2 regions of the Arsenicicoccus sp. UBA7492 genome follow, and region 2 is predicted to be linked to the other one. Evidence: riboswitches for the same ligand, from Rfam matches in the RefSeq annotation. Region 2 holds a riboswitch; the other holds the start of a gene.

Region 1 (4,407 bases), on a different contig from region 2:
AGGTCGAGCGCGACGGACCCGAGCTCGACTCGCGCTGGCTGGTGTCCGCCCTGGTCGAGCACGAGAACGTCGTCACCACCACCGCGCTCGCGATCCTGGCCCGCCTGCTCGGCGACGAGATCCTGCAGGCGCGGGTGCGACGAGAGCTGCGGCTGCGCGAGGACCCGGTGCCGGGCTGGCTCACCGACCTGGACCGGTTCGTCCACCTGAGCGGCCGGACCGACCGCACCATGATGATGGAGCTCAGCGAGCCGCTGGCCCTGCGCCCCATCGCCCACCTGCACGCGCGCCTCGACCCCACCGACGGGCGGGTGCTCGACGGCCGGGTGGTGCCGTCCGGGCCCCTGTCGTCCTGGCCCGACTGCGGCCCGCTGCTGCGGTGGGCCGTGCGGGTCGCGCCGACCGTCGCCCCGACCTAGGGTGGGCGTCGGCCGGGCGCTCGCGGCGACCTGTCGTGCGGGCGGCCCCCGGCATACGGCCTCTCCCGCCGTCGCCCACCCTCCCGACCGGAAGGCTCCACGATGCCCACCTCCCTGACCGAGACCCTGCTCGCACCCTCCCGTCGTGACACCGTCGTCGACACCCTCGTGGGCGTCATCGACGCCGAGGTGGCGGGCAAGCGCGGCGTCGGCGGCGCGATCATCAAGACGGCCTACGGCGCGGTCAAGAAGGTCAACGACGGCGTCGTCCGGCGTGCGGTCAACGGCATGCTGCCGGACGCCGCCGCGTCGCTGCAGCCGCTGTGGGACGCCCGCGGCGACCAGACCTTCGGCGCCTACCTGACCTCCCACGGGGACCAGGCCGCCGACGCCCTGCTGTCGGTCAGCGACACCCGCGCCGCCAACCCGCGGCACGCCGCGATCGCCACGATCTACAACGGCGTCCGCCCCAAGGCCAAGCAGCACGTCGTCGAGGCGCTGCCGCGGCTGGGGACGGCGATCGAGACCCTCGCGTCATGACAGCCGGTGACGCGTCGTTAGACTCCTGGTCAACGTCGCGTCATCACCGCTTGGAGGCTCCATGCCCGGCAGCAGCGTGGAGCCCACCGAGGTCTTCGCCCGGCTCAACACCCTGATCCACGGCCGCCCCGAGGCGCAGGCCGTCTACCAGACCGTCGTCGCCGCGGCCGTCGAGCTCGTCGACGGCTGCGACCACGCCTCGATGATGCTGGTCGACCGGGCCGGGCGGTTCTACAGCGCCGCCGCGACCGACGACGTCGCCCTCGCCGTGGACGACCTGGAGCTGGCCGTCGACGACGGGCCGTGCGTCGACGCGATCGTGGAGGAGTCCTTCCAGCACGACCCCAACCTCGTGGACGGCTCGCAGTGGCCCGAGCTGGCCCGCCGCGTGGTCGCCGAGACCACCGTGCGCGGCCTCATCGGCTATCGCATCCTGCTCGACGGTGAGAAGGTCGGGGCGCTCAACCTGTTCTCCGACACCGCCGACGCGTTCACGACGACCTCGGTGGACCAGGCGGCCGTCCTGGCGTCGTTCGCCTCCGTCGCCGTCATGACGGTGCGGGCGCAGAACGACAGCGCCAACCTCGAGCGGGCCCTCGGCACCTCGCGCGAGATCGGCAAGGCGGTCGGTCTGCTCATGGCCGCCCACAAGGTCGACGACGACGAGGCCTTCGAGCTGCTGCGCAAGACCAGCCAGGACCTCAACATCAAGCTGGCCACGCTGGCCGAGGAGGTCGTGCAGGGGCAGCGCGTGCAGTACGTCGCCAACAAGCACCCCCAGCCGTAGCAGGCCGCCGGTCGGCGAACGCCCGAGTGCTGGACACCGCCTGTCCACCTCGTGGCGGGCGGTCTAGGGTGCAGGCACATCCATCACGACCGGCTGAGGGACAGGCCCGACGACGCCGGGGCAACCGCCCGAGGGGGACACCCCGAGGGTCAGGTGCCAAGTCCTGCGGGGGCCTCGCGGCCCACCGGCAGATGGGTCGATACGCCGGCGCGTCCGGCATACCGCTCCCTCATGGTCGACCGCAGGACTGGGCCCGCTCAGACTGCGAAAGGCGACACCATGACCGAGCTCTCCCGCCTCACCCGCGCGATCCGCACCGGACTCGAGACCGACCCGGCCCACGGCGCGGTCGTCCCCCCGATCTACCTCTCGAGCAACTACACGTTCGAGGAGCTCGGGACCCCTCGCCGCTACGACTACACGCGCAGCGGCAACCCCACGCGTGACCTGCTCGGCGACGCGCTCGCCACGCTCGAGGGCGGTGCCGGGGGCGTCGTCACCACCACCGGCATGGGCGCGATCACCGTCGTCGTGTCCGCGCTGCTGTCGCCCGGCCAGACCGTCGTCATCCCGCACGACTGCTACGGCGGGACCTGGCGGCTGTTCGACTCGCTGTCGCGCAAGGGTGCGTTCGAGGTCGTGACCGTGGACTACACCGACCCGGCGCAGGTCGAGGCGGCTCTGCGCGCCGACAAGGCCCCGACGGTCGTGTGGATCGAGACCCCGTCCAACCCGCTGCTGCGCATCACCGACGTCCGCGCCGTGGCGTCGGCCGCGCACGAGGTCGGCGCGACGGTGGTCGCGGACAACACCTTCCTGTCCCCGCTGCTGTGCCGCCCGATCGAGCTGGGCTGCGACGTCGTGCTGCACTCCACCACCAAGTACGTCAACGGCCACTCCGACGTCGTCGGCGGCGCCGTCGTCGGGGCGACCGAGGAGCTGCACGAGCAGCTGGCCTGGTGGGCCAACGTCCTCGGCCTGACCGGCAGCCCCTTCGACAGCTATCTGACCCTGCGCGGCCTGCGCACGCTGCACACCCGCATGAAGGCCCACGAGGAGAACGCCCGCGCCGTCGCCGAGCTGATCGCCGAGCACCCCGCCGTGTCGCGCGCGCTCTATCCCGGCCTGGCGTCGCACCCCGGCCACGAGCTCGCGACCTCGCAGCAGGACGGGTATGGCGCGATCGTGTCGCTGGAGCTCGCCGGCGGAGAGGCGCAGGTGCGGGCCTTCCTCGACGGGCTGCAGTGCTTCTCGCTGGCCGAGTCGCTCGGCGGCGTCGAGTCGCTGGTCGTGCACCCCTCGACGATGACGCACGCGTCGATGACGCCGGAGGCGCGCGAGGTGGCCGGCATCGGCGACCAGCTGCTGCGCCTGTCGATCGGCATCGAGGCGACCGAGGACCTGGTGGCGGACGTGCGCGCCGGCCTGGACCGCGCCCTCGCCACCTCCTGACCTACCGCCGGTAGAGGCATCGACCGGCCTTCGTTCGCCAGGCTGATGACTCGGCCGCCGGTAGAGGCATCGACCGGCCTTCGTTCGCCAGGCTGATGGACCTACCTGAGGTAGGCATATCCGCCTGGGTTGGTCCGGCGGCCTGAGCGAGTCCATCAGCGCCTGACGGAGCCCGTATGCCGTGGCCCGGCGACCCGCGTGGTCGCCGGGCCGCGCCGTGCGCCGGCGCGGCGTGCGAGCGGGCGGGCGACATGCGGCCAGGGCGCCCGGCACAGGCGGGGACCGACGACCTAGGCTGGGAGACAAGCAGATCTGCCCCAGCACCTTGAACGTCAGGAGCCCCCATGCGTCGCCCCACCGCATCCGTCGCCGTCGTCGCTGCCCTCGGCTGCCTGCTCGCCGCCTGCGGGTCGAGCGAGGGCGGCGCGACGAGCACGACCGCCACCACCAGCACGGCAGCCGGCGACGCCCACGCCGGTCACGGCTCAAGCTCGTCGGCCTCGGGCAGCTCGAGCGCCCCCGCATCGACGGGCGCCACCTCCGGGGCGACGCCGATGCAGGGCCGGGCGGGCGACGTGATGTTTGCGCAGATGATGATCCCGCACCACGCCCAGGCGCTCGACCTGTCGGAGATGGCTCTCGCCGGTCACGGTGCGTCGGCCACGGTGCAGGACCTCGCCCGACGGATCCAGGCGGCCCAGCAGCCCGAGATCGACCAGATGACAGCCATGCTCAAGGGCTGGGGAGCCCCGGTCTCGGCGGGCGACCACGCGATGCCCATGGAGGGCATGGTCAGCGAGGGCGACCTCAAGGCGCTGTCGGGGATGCAGGGCCCGGCCTTCGACGCAGCCTGGGTCAAGGCCATGATCGGCCACCACGAGGGCGCGGTGATCATGGCCGAGGACGTCCTCTCGACCACGCAGGACCCCGCGGTCAAGAAGCTCGCGCAGGCCATCATCACGGGCCAGCGCAAGGAGATCGCCGAGATGCAGGCGATGCCGACCCCCTGATCCCGGTGACGGGGCTCGGCGACGCTCGTGCGTGTCGAATGCCAGCGATCACCCGTGTGGCCCCGTTGGTGGTCACGGTGCGTCGAGGCCGTCTCGACTGAACGGCTGCACCTGCGCCAACCTCTCCTGCCTGGTCGAGCGGCTGCCTATGGTTGCCGCATGTGCCGCAACATCCGCGTCCTGCACAACGTCGACCCGT
Region 2 (4,407 bases):
CGATCGAGGAGGCGATGCTCGAGGACGTCCGCCACCGGCAGCCGCTCGTCAGGGGGAAACGCGGCGAGGTAGATCGCGCGGGCCTGGTCCAGGTGGCGCGGCTCGAGGATCGTGGTCTGCATCCGCTCATGCTGCCGTGCCGGGGGCGCTGGATGCCATTGGTTGATCTTTCAAGTAACCATGCGTTATGTTTTGGTCCGTTCAGGTATCCGATCGAAGGACTCTCATGCGCTCCCTCCTGCACCCGCCCGCCGCGCTGCGCGACCTCGCGCTGCTGCTGACCCGCGTCGTGCTCGGCGTGGTCCTGATGGCCCACGGCTGGCAGAAGCTCGGCACGAACGGGATCGACGGCGTCGCTGCCGGTTTCGGCAAGATGGGCATCCCCGCCTCCGAGCTGGCCGCGTGGTTCGCCGCGCTGGTCGAGCTCGTCGGTGGCGCCCTCATCCTCGTCGGGCTGGCCACCCCGCTGGTCGCCCTGCTCGTCGTCCTCAACATGGCGGGCGCCTTCTGGTTCGCGCACCGTGACGGCGGCGTCTTCGTCACCGACGGTGGCTGGGAGCTGGTCGCCGTGATCGCGGCCGCGTCGCTCGCGCTGATCGGTGCCGGGGCCGGCCGGATCAGCCTCGACGGGCTGCTCGGTCGCGGCCGGGGCTCTCGTGACGGTCGTCGTCCCGTCGGCGACCGCGAGTCGGTCGGGGCCACCCGCGCCTGACGGCCCTGTCTCGCGAGCCGCGCCAGGTATGACGAGGCGCCCACCCCGATGTGGGGTGGGCGCCTCGCGCGTGCTCAGGCCTGCGCGCCGGCCGCAGCTGCTGCCTCGAGGCCCCGGTCGAGGTCCGCCAGGATGTCGTCGATGTGCTCCAGGCCCACCGACAGGCGCACCAGGCCGGGCGTGACGCCGGCGCCGAGGCGGTCCTCGTCCGACCCCTGCGAGTGCGTCGTCGAGGCCGGGTGGATGACGAGCGAGCGGACGTCACCGATGTTGGCGACGTGGCTGTGCAGCTCGAGGGCGTCCACGAACGCCCGCCCCGCCTCGACCCCACCGGCGATGTCGAACGAGAACACCGAACCGGACCCCAGGGGGCAGTAGCGGTCCGCGCGCTCCTTCTCCGGGCTGCCGTCGAGCGACGCGTAGTAGACCCGCTCGACCTGCGGGTGGCCCTGCAGGTGCTCGACGACGCGGCGGGTGTTGGCCAGGTGCCGCTCGATGCGCAGCGACAGCGTCTCGATGCCGAGCCCCACGAGGAAGGCGTTGAACGGCGAGCACGCCGAGCCGAGGTCGCGCAGCAGCTCGACGCGGGCCTTGAGGATGAACGCCAGGTTGGCGCCGAGCGCCGAGCCCACCCCGAGGTCGCGGGCGAAGACGAGCCCGTGGTAGCTCTCGGACGGGGTGTTGAGCTGCGGGAAACGCTCGGGGTCCTGGGCGTAGTCGAAGGTGCCGGCGTCGACGAGCGCCCCGACGATCGAGGTGCCGTGACCGCCGAGGAACTTCGTGGCCGAGTGGATGACCACGTCCGCGCCGTGCTCGATCGGGCGGATGAGGTATGGCGTCGCGACGGTGTTGTCGACGAACAGCGGCACGCCCGCGTCGTGGGCGACCTCGGCGATCCCCGCGATGTCGAGGACCTTCTGGTCGGGGTTGGAGATCGTCTCGCCGAAGAAGAGCTTGGTCTCCGGGCGGACCGCGGCGCGCCACTCGTCCAGGTCGGCCTGGTCGCTGACGAAGGTCGTCGTGATGCCCAGCCTCGGCAGCGTGTAGCGCAGCAGGTTGTAGGTGCCGCCATACAGCGCGGGGGAGGCCACCACGTGGTCGCCCGCCTGCGCGACGTTGAGGATCGCGAAGGTCGTCGCGGCCATGCCCGACCCCAGCAGGAGCGCGCCGACGCCGCCCTCGAGCGCCGCGATGCGCTCCTCGATGACGTTGTTGGTCGGATTGCCGAGGCGGGTGTAGATCGGGCCCAGGTCCGTCAGCGCGAACCGGTCTGCCGCGACCTGCGCGTCGTCGAAGACGAACGAGGTGGTCTGGTAGATCGGCAGCGCCCGCGCGCCCGTCTCGGAGTCCGGGTTCTGCCCGGCGTGGATCTGCTTGGTCTCGAATGCCCAGTCGCTCATGGGTCGTACCCTCCTTGCTCGCGCTTGCCGCCGTGTCGGGTGACGCCGGGGCCAGGTCCTCACCCGGGGCACCCCGCCGCGTGGGAGGGTTGCCGGTCAGCTGGCCGGGGCCGTGCTGCTGACGCTCATGACCTGCGGCGACTCTAGGAGTGGTCTCGTGGGGCGAGGAAGTGGCGTCCCGGCATACGGACCGTCGTCTCCGGGAGTGACGGTTTGGTCACGAGGAGGTGCCGAGACCCTCGACCGGTGGTTCACTGTGGCCATGAGCGCCCCCGCCCACATCCGCCGTGCCCGCCCGCACGACGCGTTCGCCGTCGCCGCGATGATGCTGCAGCTGGGCAGGGAGCGCGGCGCCTCGCCCGACCCCGAGTTCATCGACCGGTTCGCCGACGCCTGGCTGCGCAGCAGCGGTTCCCACGCCTACTGGCTCGCCGAGATCGAGAAGCGTCCCCTCGGCATCGCTGGCGTCACCCTCGTCGAGCAGCTCCCCGTCCTCGGCGGGCCGCGGCGCTCGCGGTGGGGCCAGGTGCACACGATGTTCGTCACGCCGACCTTCCGCCGGTGCGGGATCGGCGGTCAGCTGGCCCGCGAGGTGTTCGCGTGGTCCTCGGCCGAGGGGCTGACGCACCTGCGCGGCGACCTCACCGAGCTCGGCCCGGCCGCCGCCGGCATCTCCCGCCGCCTCGGTGGGCGCCCCGCTCACGACGGGATCTTCGAGTCGGTGCTGAGGGTCCCCGCCACGCTCTTCTGAGATCATCTGGCCTGGTTCACCGCCGGGTAGGACGCTGCGCGGCAACGCAGGACGGCGATCCGCGTGGCGGCGTACAGCCTGGTGATGTCGCTGGTCGTCATGGTGGCGGGCAAGGCGATCCTGGGGTTCTTCGGCGTCGAGGTGGACGACTTCCGGATCGCCGGGGGCATCGTCCTGCTGACGATCGCGCTGGGCATGCTCGGCGGGCCGGGGAGCATCGCGCACTCCGGGACACCGAGCGAGCAGCAGCACCAGTCGGAGCACGCGTCCACGTCCGACGTGTCGTCCTCTCCCAGGGCCTTCCCGACGATGGTCGGCCCGGGCACCATCACGACGCTGATCGTGCTGACCCGATCCGCGGACGGAGCGAGAGGGTATGTCGCTGTCGCCGCCGCCGTCGTGGTCGTCGTGCTGGCGCTGCTGCTGGTCCTGTGGTTCGCCCCCGCCATCGGGCACCACATGTCGTAGACGCTGCGCGTGATCATGACGCGCCTGATGGGGATGGTGGTCGCCGGGCTGCAGCACGTGTTCCCGCAGTGGGTGCGCTGACGTCCTCCTCGCAGACGTCGACCTGGTCGGAGTGGTCCTGGTGCTCGAGGAATCCAGGTGAGGGTGCGGGTGGGCGTGGTGGTCAGCGCCAAGACCCAAGACGCTGACCACCACAGGCCGGTGGGGTGGTCAGTCGCCGGCGGAAGCAGTCGTCGGCACGAGGTCGACGTCCAGCGGGTCCTCGTTCATGCCAGTCAGCTCCCTGGTGCGGCCGCCGTAGTCGATGGGCAGGACCACACCGGAGATGAAGGACGCCATCGGGGAATTGACGAAGATCAGTGGCTCCGCCATCTCGCGGGACTCCGCGAGCCGGCCCGCGAAGCCGGCGTGGCCGATGAGGTTGTCCATCCCTCCGACACTCCTGGCGAAGTCGTCGGTGAGTCCGGTGCTGGTGCTGGCCGGCATGATCGCGTTGACGCGGACATGCTTTGCGGCGAACTCCCCGGCGACCTGAGCGACGTACAGGTTGGTGGCGCGCTTGGAGATCGGGTAGGCGAGCTGACCCGGCGCCTCGTCCAGACCCAGGGCGTGGACGGCGGCGGTGGTGGCGTCCCACCCCTTCGCCCTGGTGAGCCCGGCGATCTCGTCGCGGTGCTTCTCCCAGTTGATGCCGCCCATCGAGGTGACGAAGGCGATGGCTCCCCCTTCGCGCATCCGGTCCGTGAGGTAGGCCTCCGTGATGTACTTGTTCGCCGTGAAGTTGACGGCCATCGTCTCGTTGAAGTCATGCCGGTCGCCGGAGACCCCCGCGATGCCGAAGAAGGCGTCGAAGGTGTCAGGCAGCTGGGCCATGACGGTGTCGATCTCGTCCTTGTTGCCGAGGTTGACCTGCAGCGACGTGGTCATGCCGGGGAGGTCGACGACGACATGGTCGAGGCCGTGCACCTCCGCGCCGAGGTCGACGAGGATCTCGGCGGTGGCCTTGCCCATCCCGGACGCTGCGCCAGTGACGACGCAGACCTTGCCCGTGTAGTTCAGGTAGTCCTTCATGAGGG

The links. Region 2 has a riboswitch for S-adenosylmethionine ahead of B4E97_RS08950 (bifunctional o-acetylhomoserine/o-acetylserine sulfhydrylase). Riboswitches for the same ligand answer to the same signal wherever they lie in the genome.
Region 1: it holds a riboswitch for S-adenosylmethionine, as region 2 does, so the genes downstream of both, metB (cystathionine gamma-synthase) here and B4E97_RS08950 (bifunctional o-acetylhomoserine/o-acetylserine sulfhydrylase) in region 2, are expected to answer to the same signal.

Annotation. Positions count from the first base shown of each region.
Region 1 is NZ_DLOE01000036.1:129,392-133,798, forward strand. It holds gene B4E97_RS10490 (hypothetical protein) at 1-419, shown strand, start outside; gene B4E97_RS10495 (DUF6918 family protein) at 522-959, shown strand; gene B4E97_RS10500 (GAF and ANTAR domain-containing protein) at 1,021-1,746, shown strand; SAM riboswitch class I at 1,824-1,944, shown strand; gene metB (cystathionine gamma-synthase) at 2,026-3,198, shown strand; gene B4E97_RS10510 (DUF305 domain-containing protein) at 3,543-4,208, shown strand; gene B4E97_RS10515 (DUF2277 domain-containing protein) at 4,368-4,407, shown strand, end outside.
Region 2 is NZ_DLOE01000029.1:39,479-43,885, reverse strand. It holds gene B4E97_RS08960 (GNAT family N-acetyltransferase) at 1-122, opposite strand, end outside; gene B4E97_RS08955 (DoxX family protein) at 227-712, shown strand; gene B4E97_RS08950 (bifunctional o-acetylhomoserine/o-acetylserine sulfhydrylase) at 787-2,112, opposite strand; SAM riboswitch class IV at 2,128-2,245, opposite strand; gene B4E97_RS08945 (GNAT family N-acetyltransferase) at 2,375-2,863, shown strand; partial or broken gene B4E97_RS08940 (MarC family protein) at 2,909-3,331, shown strand; gene B4E97_RS08935 (SDR family oxidoreductase) at 3,542-4,402, opposite strand.